DNA from 2 places in the Actinoallomurus sp. NBC_01490 genome. Region 1 is predicted to be linked to the other one. Evidence: predicted binding sites of a transcription regulator. Region 1 holds the regulator's gene; the other holds the start of a gene.
What was found. The regulator LexA, encoded in region 1, represses DNA repair genes until DNA is damaged. The targets are predictions, from matches to a motif close to TCGAACANNTGTTCGA.
Positions count from the first base shown of each region.

Region 2: recA (recombinase RecA) is a predicted target of LexA. The motif match lies at 5,374-5,389, and genes of this name have one in related genera.

Region 1 covers NZ_CP109433.1:8,936,131-8,943,445, forward strand. The annotation lists gene OG417_RS41220 (vitamin B12-dependent ribonucleotide reductase) at 1-2,145, opposite strand, end outside; gene nrdR (transcriptional regulator NrdR) at 2,219-2,674, opposite strand; gene OG417_RS41230 (LysM peptidoglycan-binding domain-containing protein) at 2,909-3,241, opposite strand; gene lexA (transcriptional repressor LexA) at 3,498-4,196, shown strand; gene leuS (leucine--tRNA ligase) at 4,346-6,811, opposite strand; gene OG417_RS41245 (lytic polysaccharide monooxygenase auxiliary activity family 9 protein) at 7,120-7,315, shown strand, end outside.
Region 2 covers NZ_CP109433.1:3,724,862-3,732,176, forward strand. The annotation lists gene OG417_RS17840 (ATP-dependent helicase) at 1-1,770, opposite strand, end outside; gene OG417_RS17845 (DUF3046 domain-containing protein) at 1,826-2,020, shown strand; gene OG417_RS17850 (rhodanese-like domain-containing protein) at 2,017-2,430, shown strand; gene OG417_RS17855 (DUF350 domain-containing protein) at 2,423-2,872, opposite strand; gene OG417_RS17860 (glutathionylspermidine synthase family protein) at 2,892-4,034, opposite strand; gene OG417_RS17865 (hypothetical protein) at 4,037-4,381, opposite strand; gene OG417_RS17870 (ATP-grasp domain-containing protein) at 4,456-5,316, opposite strand; gene recA (recombinase RecA) at 5,515-6,636, shown strand.

The sequences.
Region 1 (7,315 bases):
GGCCGCGGCCGGCTCCGCCTTCTCCTCGGCCTTCTTCTTCGCCGCTGACAGCGGCTGGCCGACCTTGCAGTTGTCGCGGTAGATCGCGAGCGCCTTGAGGCCGAGCTTCCAGCCCTGGAGGTAGACCTCCTCGATGTCCTCGACCGTCGCGCTCTCGGGGACGTTGACCGTCTTGCTGATGGCGCCGGACAGGAACGGCTGCGTCGCGGCCATCATCCGGACGTGGCCCATCGGGCTGATCGCGCGCTCGCCCATCGCGCAGTCGAACACCTCGTAGTGCTCCGGCCGCAGGCCGGGGGCGTCGACGACGTGGCCGTGCTCGGCGATGTACTCCACGATCGCCTCGACCTGCTCGGGCTGGTAGCCGAGCTTCTTCAGCGCGCGCGGCACGGTGTTGTTCACGATCTGCATCGACCCGCCGCCGACGAGCTTCTTGAACTTCACCAGCGCGAGGTCGGGCTCGATGCCCGTCGTGTCGCAGTCCATCATCAGGCCGATCGTGCCGGTCGGCGCCAGCAGCGAGGCCTGGGCGTTGCGGTAGCCGTTCCTCTCGCCGACCTTGAGGCACTCCTGCCACTGCCGGGTCGCCTCGGTGTGGATGGCCTTGTCGATCTCGTCGAGCGTGCGGACCTGGTCGTTGGCCGCGGCGTGCTTGCGCATGACCCGCTTGTGGGCCTCGGCGTTGCGCCCGTAGCCGTCGTACGTGCCGACGACGCCGGCGATTTCGGCGGAGCGCCGGTAGGCGACGCCGGTCATCAGCGAGGTGATGGCCGCGGCGAGCGCACGGCCGCCCTCGGAGTCGTACGCGTGGCCGGTCGCCATCAGCAGCGCACCGAGGTTGGCGTAGCCGATGCCGAGCTGGCGGTACGCCCTCGTGGTCTCAGCGATCTTCTCGGTCGGGAAGTCGGCGAAGGTGATGGAGATGTCCATCGCCGTGATGATCAGCTCGGTGAGCTTGACGAAGTTGTCGACGTCGAAGGTGTTGTCGTCGTTCAGGAACTTCAACAAGTTGATACTCGCCAGATTGCACGACGAGTTATCAAGGCTCATGTATTCGGAACAAGGGTTACTTGCGGTGATGCGCCCGGTTTCCGGGTTGGTGTGCCAGTCGTTGATCGTGTCGTCGTACTGGATGCCGGGGTCGGCGCACTCCCAGGCCGCCTTGGCGATCTTGTTGAAGAGGCCCTTCGCGTCGACGGTGTCGATCACTTCGCCGGTCAGGCGGGCCCGCAGGCCGAAGGAGGAGCCGGACTCGACGGCGCGCATGAACTCGTCGCTGACCCGGACGGAGTTGTTGGCGTTCTGGTACTGGACGCTGACGATGTCCTTGCCGCCGAGGTCCATGTCATAGCCGGCGTCGCGGAGCGCGCGGATCTTGTCCTCCTCGCGCGCCTTCGTCTCGATGAACTCCTCGACGTCGGGGTGGTCGACGTCGAGCACCACCATCTTGGCCGCCCGCCGGGTGGCGCCACCGGACTTGATCGTGCCCGCCGAGGCGTCGGCGCCGCGCATGAACGAGACCGGGCCGCTCGCGGTGCCACCGGAGGAGAGCAGCTCCTTGCTGGACCGGATGCGGGAGAGGTTGACACCCGAGCCGGAACCGCCCTTGAAGATGACACCTTCTTCCTTGTACCAGTCCAGGATGGACTCCATCGTGTCGTCCACCGACAGGATGAAGCACGCGCTCACCTGCTGCGGCGACGAGGTGCCGACGTTGAACCACACCGGCGAGTTGAAGCTGAACACCTGGTGGACCAGTGCGTGCGTCAGCTCGTGCTCGAAGATCTCGGCGTCTTCGTCGCTCGCGAAGTAGCCGTGCTTGCGGCCGGTCTCGGCGTACACCCCGACGACCCGATCGACCAGCTGCTTCAGGCTCCACTCCCGCTGCGGCGTGCCGACGGCGCCCCGGAAGTACTTCGAGGTGACGATGTTGGTCGCGTTCACCGACCAGAACTCGGGGAACTCCACACCGCGCTGCTCGAAGTTGACCGAGCCGTCGCGCCAGTTGGTCATGACGACGTCGCGGCGCTCCCACCGGACCTCGTCGTACGGGTGAATGCCGGGCCGGGTGAAGATGCGGCGCATCTTCAACCCCTTGCGGCCGCCCCTCCCGCGCCGTGCCTGGCCGCTCACCGTCTCCGTCATGACCTCCCCCTTCTCAGGCCGAACCGGCCCATTCCAAGGATTACCTCGTACAACACGCAATCGGGCGCCGGTGTTACCGGTCGCGCTCCGCCGCGCGAAGAGTCTCGATTTCCTTCTCGAAGTCGTCGATCGACTCGAACCCCCGGTAGACGGAGGCGAACCGCAGATAGGCGACCTCGTCCAGCTCGCGCAGCGGCCCCAGGATGGCCAGCCCCACGTCGTGCGAGCGCATCTCGGCGGTGCCGGTGGCCCGGACGGCCTCCTCGACACGCTGTCCGAGCTGAGCCAGTGCGTCCTCCGTCACCGGGCGCCCCTGGCAGGCCCGGCGCACCCCGGCGACGATCTTGTCGCGGGAGAACGGCTCGGTGACTCCGCTGCGTTTGGCGACCATCAGGAGTACGGTCTCCTGGGTCGTGAAACGACGACCGCACTCGGAGCACGACCGGCGCCGCCGGATCGCCGCGCCGTCGTCGGTGGAGCGACTGTCGATCACCCTGCTGTCGGGGTTGCGGCAGAACGGGCAGTGCACGGTCGATCCCCCTCCCCCGGCGTTACGTCTCGATTACAGCGGCTTCACTGCGTAACCACAACCTGTGGTGAACTACATCCGTGTAACTACTAGATGTTGTGGTCTACCGTACGGCTCCGCAGAGGCCTCCGCAACCTCGTCGGCAACAGGAGCACGAAGAGCCCGCTCACGTCACGGCGACGTCGGCGTGTCGCGCCCTCGCCCGGCGAGGGGAACCGGCGAGCGGCGAGGCCGTCAGCGCGCGGGAATGTAGACCTTCTGGCCCGGATTGACGACGGCGCCGGACAGGGCGTTGAGGTCGATGATGCGCTGCACCGTGACGCGGGGGTCGACCTCCGGCCGGGCGCGTACGGCGATGCCCCACAACGTGTCGTGCGGCCCCACGACCACCGACTCACGGGCGACCGCCGGCCCTCTCTCTCCGCCCGACGTGGCACGGGCGCCGTGCCGCGCCCCCGTCCAGAAGCCGGCGAGGAGCACCAGGGCCACGGCACCGACCACGACGACCCGGCCGCGCCGGGTGAGCCGCACGGGCGCGGCGGGATGAGGCCGAGCGGATGAGTTCATGCCTCCCCCTTCGTCGGAGGAGAGACCCGACACACGTGTTCGTCGATTCGCTCGCTCATGTCGATCTCCCCTCGCCGAGTCGAAAGAGATTTCGATCGAACATCAGTACGAGTTGTACCGCGAGAGCCGACGAATTTCCAGGACATCTTCGAACAGGTGTTTGATCATTTAGCGCGAAGGCGCTAACGTCCGTGTACAGGAACGAAATACCGGCGACAGCGCGTCACCGGAGCACAGTCATCCAGCGGAGACATAGATGAGCAAGGTTCGGGAAATGCCCGACGGCCCGCGCGACGAGTCGGGGCTGACGGCACGCCAGCGCAAGGTTCTGGAGGTGATCCGCGACTCCGTCCAGCGCCGCGGTTACCCTCCGTCGATGCGCGAGATCGGCGAGTCGGTCGGGCTGACGAGCACCTCCAGCGTGTCGCACCAGCTGCGCGCGCTGCAGCGCAAGGGCTTCCTGCTGCGCGACCCCAACCGCCCGCGCGCCGTCGTGGTCCGCATGCCCGGCTCGGCCGCCGTACGGAGCGAGCCGGAGTCGTACGAGACGGCCTCGGGGCAGGAGACGGCGACCCGTCCCGCGCCCGCGTACGTGCCTCTCGTGGGCCGCATCGCCGCCGGTGGCCCGATCCTGGCCGAAGAGGCCGTGGAGGACGTCTTCGCACTGCCCAAGCAGCTCGTGGGCGAGGGCACGCACTTCCTGCTCAACGTCACCGGTGACTCGATGATCGAGGCCGCGATCGCCGATGGCGACTGGGTGGTCGTCCGCCAGCAGCCGGTGGCCGAGAACGGCGACATCGTCGCCGCCATGATCGACGGCGAGGCGACGGTCAAGACGCTGAAGCGCCGCGACGGCAAGGTGTGGCTGATGCCGCACAACCCGGCGTACGACCCGATTCCGGGCGATGACGCGACGATCCTCGGCCGGGTCGTCGCGGTGCTGCGCAAGATGTGATCGACGCGTCTCCGGACTGTGCACGGTGAGGGCGCCCCGCCATGGGGTGCCCTCACCGCATTTTGATGTCGCCTTTGCGGGCATTCGCCCCGCCACGGCGTGCGTCCGGTCTCGCAGCGCCGCCGACAGGCGGGGCTGCGAGACGGGCACTACGCCGGGACGATGTTGACGATCTTGGGAGCGCGGACGACGACCTTGCGGATGCCGCGGTCGCCGAGGGCGGCCTGGATCTTCTCCGACGCCAGCGCCAGCCGCTCCAGCTCCGTCTCGCCGATCTCCGGAGAGACCTCGAGCCGGTCGCGGACCTTGCCCGCCACCTGGACCACACAGGTCACCGACTCCTGGACCAGCAGGGCCGGCTCCGCCGTCGGCCAGCCGGCCTTGGCCACGGAGCCGTCGCGGCCCAGGCGCTCCCACATCTCCTCGGCGGTGTAGGGCGCCACCAGTGACAGCATCACCGCCAGCGTCTCGGCCGCCTCGCGTACGGCGGGGTCGGCCGGGCCCGCACCGGAGTCGATCGCCCGTCGGGAGGCGGTGGTCAGCTCCATCATGCGGGCCACCGCGACGTTGTAGCGGTGCGCCTCGACCAGCCGGGTGACCTCGTCGATCGTGCGGTGGGTCACCTTGCGCAGCTCGCCGTCGCCCGAGGCCGGGGCGGCGCCGGGCACCGAGGCGACGTCCGCGGCCACCCGGTGCGCGCGGGCCAGGAACTTCACCGCGCCGGACGGCGACACGTCGGCCCAGTCGATGTCGTCCTCGGGCGGCCCGGAGAAGATCATCGTCAGGCGCACCGCGTCGACGCCGTACTCGGCGATCTGCTCGCCCAGGTCGACCAGGTTGCCGGTCGTCTTGGACATCGCGGAGCCGTTGAGGATCACCTGGCCCTGGTTGACCAGCCGGGTGAACGGCTCGACGCAGTCCAGCATGCCCATGTCGTACAGCACCTTGGTGAAGAACCGGCTGTACAGCAGGTGCAGGATCGCGTGCTCGACCCCACCGGTGTACTGGTCGACCGGCATCCACCGGCGGACCTTCTCGACGTCGAACGGGCCCTCGGTGTAGTCCGGCGAGCAGTAGCGCAGGAAGTACCACGAGGAGTCGACGAAGGTGTCCATCGTGTCGGTGTCGCGCTTGGCCGCGCCGCCGCACTTGGGGCACGCGACGTTGACCCAGTCGGTGGCCGCCGCCAGCGGCGAGACGCCGCGCGGCGCCAGGTCCGCGCCGCGCAGGTTGTCCGGCAGGCGTACGGGCAGCTGCTCGTCGGGGACCGGGACCTCGCCGCACGCCTCGCAGTGGATGATCGGGATCGGCGTGCCCCAGAAGCGCTGCCGGGAGATCAGCCAGTCGCGCAGGCGGTAGTTGACGGCCGCCTTGCCCAGCCCGCGCTCCTCCAGGATCTCGGTGATCCGCGGGATCGCGGCGGACTTGGTCAGGCCGTCCAGCGGGCCGGAGTTGACCAGCTCGCCCTCGCCGGGGGTCGCGACACCGGACTCGGCGGGGTCGGCCTCGCCGGTGTGCACGACCACCCGCACCGGCAGGTCGAACCGGCGCGCGAAGTCCAGGTCGCGCTGGTCGTGCGCGGGCACCGCCATGATCGCGCCGTGGCCGTACTCCGCCAGGACGTAGTCCGAGGCCCACACGGGCATGCGCTCGCCGTTGACCGGGTTGATCGCGTAGCGGCCCAGGAAGACGCCGGTCTTCTCGCGGTCGGCGGCCAGCCGCTCGACCTCCGACTCGCGCGCCACCGTCTGGCGGTACGCCTCGAACTCGGCCCGCTGCGCGGGCGCGCAGATCTCGTCGGCCAGCGGGGCGTCGGCGGCCACCACGAAGAACGTCGCGCCGTACAGCGTGTCGGGCCGGGTCGTGTAGACGGTGACCGGCTCGTCGCGGCCCTCGATCTCGAACACGACGTCGGCGCCCTCGGACCGGCCGATCCAGTTGCGCTGCATCGTCAGCACGCGCTCGGGCCAGTCGAGGCCGTCCATGTCGGCCAGCAGCCGGTCGGCGTACTCAGTGATCTTGAAGTACCACTGGGTCAGCAGGCGCTTTTCCACCAGGGCGCCACAGCGTTCGCAGTGGCCGGCGATGACCTGCTCGTTGGCCAGCACGGTCTGGTCGTTGGGACACCAGTTGACCCGGCCGCCCCGGCGGTAGGCCAGGCCGCGCTCGTAGAAGCGCAGGAACAGCCACTGGTTCCAGCGGTAGTACTCCGGGTCGGAGGTGTGCAGCCGGCGCGACCAGTCGAAGGAGATCCCGTAGCGGTGGAACGACTCGGCCTGCGTGTCGATGTTGGCGTACGTCCACTCCGCCGGGTGGGAGTCGCGCTTGATCGCGGCGTTCTCGGCGGGCAGGCCGAAGGAGTCCCAGCCGATGGGGTGCAGGACGTTGAAGCCGTGCTGGTTCCAGTAGCGGGCGCTCACGTCGCCGATGGCGTACGCCTCGGCGTGGCCCATGTGGAGGTCGCCGGAGGGGTAGGGGAACATGTCCAGCGCATACTTGCGAGGCCGCTCATCACCGGGGTCCTCGCCGGCGGTGAAGGGTTTCAGCTCCTCCCACCGGGCCTGCCATTTCTCCTGAATCGCCCGTGGGTCAAAGTTCTCGTCGGCGCCAGTCATCGTTCCTCGTCTGATTCGCACGGCTTCGGCTCCACGAAACTGTGCCCCTTAGAAGGTCTCTCCGCATGAGAAGGCCCCTCGCACAGGAGGGGCTGCCGCGTCGACCGATCGGTTACGTCAACGCGGCCGGCTAAGGAGCAGCCGAGAGCGCATATCCCAAGACTAGCGCAGGCGCAAGCAAGAACCGTCGTGCTTTGACGCCACGGGTGACGCCGCCCTTCCTCACGGGCCAGCTTACTTTTAGGAAGGTTTCCAGTAAATTTCCGAGCAGGGTCCCCGCCAGGACTCCCCATCCGAGGAGGTCACCCATGCACGGAAAGCTCGCCCTGGCCGTCGCCGGCGCCGCGGCCGTGGCGGTACCCCTGCTCACCGCCACCCCCGCCTTCGCCCACGGCTACACCACCTCACCGCCCAGCCGCAGCTACCGCTGCGCCCAGCACCAGGTCACCGACTGCGGTCCGATCCAGTACGAGCCGCAGAGCGTCGAGGGCCCGAAGGGATTCC
Region 2 (7,315 bases), 5.2 Mb from region 1:
GGGGGAGACGAGCACCCGGTCGGGCGTGATGTCCTCGATGCGCCAGGAGCTGGCACCGAGCACGAACACGTCGCCGACCCGCGACTCGTACACCATCTCCTCGTCCAGCTCACCGACCCGGGAGGACTTCTCTCCCACCAGGAAGACGCCGAACAGGCCCCGGTCGGGGATCGTGCCGCCGCTGGTCACCGCGAGACGCTGTGCCCCCGGGCGCCCCCGCAGCACCCCGGCGACGCGGTCCCACACCAGCCGTGGCCGCAGCTCACCGAACTCGTCGCTCGGGTAGCGCCCGGCGAGCATGTCGAGCGTCGCCTCCAGCACCGAGCGCGGCAGTGTCGCGAACGGCGCCGCGCGGCGTACGAGCGTCTCCAGCTCGTCGACCGGCCACTCGTCCATGCCGGCCATCGCGATGATCTGCTGGGCGAGCACGTCGAGGGGATTGCGGGGATAACGCAGCTCCTCGATGCGGCCCTCGCGCATGCGCTCGGCCACGACCGCGGTCTGCACCAGATCGCCCCGGTACTTCGGGAAGATCACGCCGCGTGAGACCGCGCCGACCTGGTGCCCGGCCCGGCCGATGCGCTGCAGCCCGCCCGCCACCGACGGCGGCGACTCGACCTGGACGACGAGGTCGACCGCGCCCATGTCGATGCCCAGCTCGAGGCTGGAGGTCGCGACCACGCCGGGCAGCCGCCCGGCCTTGAGCGCCTCCTCGATGCCTGCCCGCTCCTCCTTCGACACCGACCCGTGGTGCGCGCGTACGACGTCGGCCGGCGCGCCCCGCGAGGCCCCGGCCTGCGCCATCATCTCGGCGGGCACGTCCTCCTCGGGCAGGTCTCCCTCAACGCGCTCGCGGGCCAGCTCGTTGAGACGCCCGCTCAGCCGCTCGGCCAGCCGCCGCGAGTTGGCGAAGACGATCGTCGAGCGGTGCGCCTCGACCAGGTCGAGCACCCGCGCCTCGACGTGCGGCCAGATCGACGCGCGGTTGGGCTCTCCGGCCGCCGCCCCGGACAGGTCCTCGACCGGCTGCCCCAGCTCGGTCATGTCCTCCAGCGGCACGACGATCTCGAGCTCGACCTCTTTCTCGTGCGGCGGCTGGACCACGGTGGCGGGCCGCGTGCCGCCGAGGAACGTCGCGACCTCCTCCACCGGGCGTACGGTCGCCGAGAGCCCGATGCGCTGGGCCGGCCGCTCCAGCAGGGCGTCGAGCCGCTCCAGGGAGAGGGCGAGATGGGCGCCGCGCTTGGTGCCCGCGACGGCGTGCACCTCGTCGACGATCACGGTCTCGACGCCGCGCAGCGCCTCGCGCGCCTGCGAGGTCAGCATGAGGAACAGCGACTCGGGCGTCGTGATCAGGATGTCGGACGGCTTGACGGCGAACCGGCGGCGCTCGTCCGCCGGGGTGTCGCCGGAGCGTACGGACACGCGAACGTCGGGCTCGGGCAGGCCCAGCCGCTGGGAGGTCTGCCGCAGCCCGGTCAGCGGCGCCCGCAGGTTGCGCTCGATGTCGACGGCCAGCGCCTTGAGCGGCGAGACGTAGAGCACCCGGCAGCGGCGCTTGGGGTCCTCCGGCGGCGGCGTCGTGGCGAGCCGGTCGAGCGACCAGAGGAACGCCGCGAGCGTCTTGCCCGAACCGGTCGGCGCCACGACGAGCGTGTTGTCGCCTTGCGCGATCGCCTCCCACGCGCCCTCCTGCGCCGCCGTGGGCGCGGCGAACGCCCCGGCGAACCAGGCGCGCGCGGCGTCGGAGAAGCGGTCGAGCGGTGTCATGGTGCCATGATGCCTCCGGGCACTGACAGGACCGGCCGCCCGATAGCGTGGAAGGGTGCGTCTAACCGTGTTCTGGGACCGGATGAGCCAGCAGTTCGGCGAAAATTACGCCGAGAGTGTGGCCAAGGACTACGTCATGGCCGAGCTCGGCGGCCGCACGATCGAGCAGGCCCTGGCCGACGGTGTCGGTGCCAAGGAGGTCTGGCAGGCCGTCTGCGCCACGTTCGACGTACCCCAGAAGCTGCGGTGACCATCGATCGGCTGCTCGCCGAGGCGCGGGCCGGTCTGACGCGGCTGAAGCCACACGACGCCGCCCAGGCCGTACGCTCCGGCGCGCTCCTCGTCGACACACGTCCGGAGTACCAGCGGCGCGCCGACGGCGACATCCCCGGCGCCATCGTCGTCGAGCGCAACCACCTCGAATGGCGGCTCGATCCCCGCAGCGACGCCCGGATCCCCGAGGCCGCGCACGAGCGGATCCGCTGGATCGTGATCTGCGACGAGGGCTACTCCTCCTCACTCGCCGCCGCGTCGCTGCGAGCCATGGGGCTGCTCCACGCCACCGATGTCGTGGGCGGCTTCCAGGAGTGGCGCGCGGCCGGGCTGCCGGTGACGCCCGGCGCCGTACGGCCGCGGCTCGCGTCGTACGACCTCAGATGACGGCGATCGCGGTGATCAGCCCGACGGTCGCCTGCGTGGCACCGAGCAGGATCGCCGACGGCTCGAGCTTCTCCTTGGCCATCAGCCCCGCCACGTCCACGCCCAGCAGGTAACGGACGATCACCGAGGCGACCAGCTGCGCCACGATGCCCACGAGACCCCACACCAGGGTCGCGATCAGTCCTTCGAGGAGCTTCCCACCGGAGGCGAAGATCGACGCGGCCACCACCAGGCCCACGGCCGAGACCCCGCAGACGGCCAGCAGCGTCGCGTTGGCGTTCCGGTTCGTCCGGATGATCGTGGTCAGCCGGCCCGGAGTCGCGAGGTCGACCGCGAGGAACCCGATGACCAGCAGCACCAGGCCGAGCGCCGTGTACGCGGCGATCGCGCCGGCGCCCTTGCCCAGAGCCGTGCCGAAGCCGTCCGAGAACGCCAGATACATGTCGGTCTCCCTGTAGGACTCAGTCGTCGATGCGGTGGGGAACGAAGGATGAGGTGTCGTCGGTGATGAGGCCGGACGTCTCACGGATGCCGAGGCCCGCCGACTCGTCGCCCACGACCCACGCGCCCAGCACGGGATGCTCGCCGTCGAAGTCGGGCAGCGGGCAGAACTCCTGGTAGACGAAGCCCTCCGCGCCGTACTCACCGGTGGTCGTCGTCTGCACGCCCTCGGGCGTCACGATGCTCATGCTCGCGCCCTCGCGGCCCAGCAGCGGCTTGCGGATGTAGGACGTCAGCGTGCTCGGCGTGCCGAGGAAGGTCGGCAACAGGTTCGGATGGCCCGGGTACAGCTCCCAGAGCACGACGAGGAGCGCCTTGTTCGACAGGAGCATCTTCCAGATCGGTTCGATCCACGCCGCCCGCGGGACGTGCCGGCCGAACGGCTCGGAGACGATCCACTCCCACGGGTAGAGCTTGCAGACCGTGCGGATCTCCGCCTCGTCCAGGTCGACGAAACGCTCGTTGAGGGCGTGCCAGCCGACGTCCTCCATGGCGATCGCGCTCGCCCGGACACCGGCCTGCTCGGCCGTCTCCTGCAGGTACGCGATGGTCATGAGCTCTTCGCCGGTCTCGTCCTCGGTCGTCCAGGCGAAGTGCACGGGGGAGGGCGGGGCGATCTGCTTCCACCGGTCGACGAGACGCTCGTGGACGGAGTTCCACTGGTCGCCCTCGGGGTGGACGTCCTGCAGCCAGTACCACTGGATGATCGAGCTCTCCACGAGCGCGGTCGGGGTGTCGGCGTTGTACTCCAGCAGCTTCGCCGGGCCCTCGCCGTCGTACCAGAGGTCGAACCGCCCGTACAGGTGCGGGTCGCGCCGCCGCCACGACGCCTCGATCAGCGGGCGCACCCAGGGCGGGATGCCGAACACGTCGTACCGGCCGGTGCTCACGACGTGCTCCACCGCGGCCAGGCACATCTGGTGGAGCTCCTCGACCACCGACTCCAGCGCGAGGACCTCGTCCATGGGGAAGACGTAGTGCACGGACTCGTCCCAGTACGGGCGGTTCAGGTGCTCAGGGTGGGAGGTGCGGTGGTACGCGAGGCCCTGCGACTCGATGATCTGAGCCCAGTTCGCGCGCGGGTCGGAGAACTCGCGTCGCACGCTCAGCCTCCGTGGGAGCCGGAGTGGCCGCCGAAGCCGCCGCGTGAGATCACCCGGCCACCGCGCGAGGTGATCTTGCTGCCGCGCGGGCGGATGGTGCTGCCGTGCGAGATGTATCCGCCGTGGTAACGGCCGCCGTAGTACCAGTAGTAGCGGCCGTACGAGCCCCCGTTGTCGCAGTAGTAGTCGGGGACGACGCGGTAGGAGCCGCCGTGGGAGTTCCAGCCGTCGACGCAGCTCGCCTTCGTGCTGGACGAGCAGGCGACGAGGGTCAGCGACAGGACGCTCAGGGCGCTCAGCTGTACGGCGCCTGAGCGCATCCGCCGACCGGCGGCTTTGGGAGGCATTGCCGACGACCCTCCGATTCCAGGGTTAGTGCCCGGTAAGTGTAGAGGTGGGACGGTCGATCGGCAGGATCGGTTCAACGAATGGGAAAACTCAGATAAAGGTCGGCCGGCTCCGTTCCCGTGGGAAGGTCGCTCACCTGGCCGTCGCCGGTCTCCACCACCCGCCAGGTGCCGTCCGCACGTCGTGCCAGGTCAGTGGTGATGAACCGGCAGCCGAGCGAGCGCACGCAGGGCGCGACCGGGTCCGTGAGGGGGCGTGGGCGCACCTCCGGCGTGTCCGGATGCGGTCCGACCAGGACCGGCTCTCCATCGACCCACCAGACGCGCGCCTCGCCGCCCTCGTACGTCTCGAACTCGCGGACCACGATGCCGCCGGCCAGGAAGTCGCCCTGGAGCTCGACGAAACGCGAGACGACCGCGTGCAGCCGGTCGACGTCGGTGACGTCGGGCACGAAGCAGGCGTCGTCCCACTCGTGCTTGCGCGACTTCACGTAGTCCTTGACGATCGCCGGGCCCTTGGCGAGCGGGCGTACGAGCCGGGCCAGGTGGTCCTTGTCCGGAGGTGTGCCGGGACGCGCCGGCAGCCACACGCTCGCGGGGGTGACGCCGGCGAACGTGTCGTACCAGCCCGGCAGCTCGTGCGCCTTCTGGTAGCCGTCCGGCGGCACCGCCATCGTGACCCCGCGCGCGCCGAGCGCCGAGGCCAGCGCGGTGTACTGCACGGACGTCATCATCCATCCGCGGTACCAGACCGTGCCGAGGTCGCGCGGGACACGGTGTGCGGCCATGGCGGCGTCGCCCTGCTGGAGGGCGTCATGGTCGATGAGCGCGACGGATCCGCCGAGCGCGCGCACGGACTCGGCCTCCCGCGCGAAGTGTTCGTCGACCCGCCGGGGGTTGAGCGGGTCGGCGCACATGAGAATGGTGACCGGCATGATCCTGCGCCTCAGCGTAAGCCAAGTTCACCGGACTTTCTGAGTGTCCGACCATGATCGAACACGTGTTCGGCTAGAGTTGACCGCAACGGGCGGCGTAATCCACAACGGTGGCCCGGACTCTCGAAAACTGTCGGTGCGGCCCCGTAACGTCGCACCCGTCAACATCAGTCACCGATTTTCACAGGGACACCTCACATGGCAGCAAACGATCGCGAGAAGGCCCTCGAGGCGGCGCTCGCCCAGATCGAGCGGCAGTTCGGCAAGGGTTCCGTCATGCGGCTGGGCCAGGAGGGGCGCCCTCCGGTCGAGGTGATCCCGACCGGATCGATCGCCCTCGACGTGGCCCTCGGCATCGGCGGCCTCCCGCGCGGCCGCGTCGTCGAGATCTACGGCCCGGAGTCCTCCGGTAAGACCACCCTCGCGCTCCACGCGGTGGCGAGCGCGCAGAAGGCCGGCGGCATCGCCGCGTTCGTCGACGCCGAGCACGCGCTCGACCCGGAGTACGCGAAGAAGATCGGCGTCGACATCGACGCGCTCCTCGTCTCCCAGCCGGACACGGGGGAGCAGGCTCTGGAGATCACCGACATGCTGATCCGCTCCGGCGCGATCGACGTCGTGGTCATCGACTCCGTCGCGGCCCTCGTGCCCCGTGCCGAGATCGAGGGCGAGATGGGCGACAGCCACGTCGGCCTCCAGGCCCGCCTCATGTCGCAGGCGCTCCGCAAGCTCACCGGCGCCATCAACCAGACCAAGACCACAGCGATCTTCCTCAACCAGCTGCGGGAAAAGGTCGGCGTCATGTTCGGCTCACCCGAGACGACGACGGGCGGCAAGGCGCTGAAGTTCTACGCGTCGGTCCGTCTCGACATTCGGCGCATCGAGACGATGAAGGACGGCACCGACGCCGTCGGTAACCGCACCCGCGTCAAGGTCGTGAAGAACAAGATGGCCCCGCCGTTCAAGGTCGCCGACTTCGACATCCTGTACGGCGTGGGCATCAGCCGCGAGGGCGGCCTCATCGACATGGGCGTCGAGCACGGCTTCGTCCGCAAGTCCGGCGCCTGGTACACCTACGAGAGCGACCAGCTCGGGCAGGGCAAGGAGAACGCCCGCAACTTCCTGCGGGAGAACCCCGACCTCGCCAACGAGCTGGAGAAGAAGATCAAGGAGAAGCTCGGGGTGGGCCCGAAGCTCGACGCCGACCCCGCGACACCTGCGGCGGAGACCCCGGCCCCGGCCGTGGCGGGCGCGGCGGCGGGCAAGACCGCCCCGGCCAAGCGCGGCTCCAAGAGCACCCCGAAGCCCGGCGACGCCTGAGCCCGGCGCGCTGACCATGCCGAGGCCGGGCGCAGGGCGGCATGGCTCGGGTCGGGCAAGGCGGGCCCGTGAAGGCCTCCTGGCGGGCGGCGGCGTCACATCCCGCGCCGGATCGACACCGGCGCGGGCACCTTCCCCGGTGGCGTCGCCCCCGCTCAGGAGTTCTGACGCGGACGCCGGGTTGGCGCCCTGGGCTACTCGCTGACCTTCGGTCGGCTTCGCGGGAGTCCTTTGTGTCTGTCCAGGGGGCGACCCCCTGGAACCCTCGATTGCCGGGCTGCGCCCGGCGCCCTGGGCTGTTCGCTGACCTTCGGTCGGCTTCGCGGGAGTCCTTTGTGCCTGTCCAGGGGGGCGACCCCCTGGAACCCTCGATTGCCGGGCTGCGCCCGGCGCCCTGGGCTGTTCGCTGACCTTCGGTCGGCTTCGCGGGAGTCCTTTGTGCCTGTCCAGGGGGCGTCCCCCTGGAACCGCCGGTGCCGGCCGGGCTGCTCGCTGACTTTTGGTCGGGTTCGCGGGGGCGCTTTGTGCTTGCCCAGGGGATGACCCGCTGGAACCGGCGGTGCCGGGTTTCGCCCGGCGTGCCGTCGGTGAGCGGTCCGGAAGAGCTAGGAGGTGTCATGTCCGCCGATGAGACCGGTGCCGGGTTTGACGGCTTGGATCCCGCCGATCCGGCGCCCGG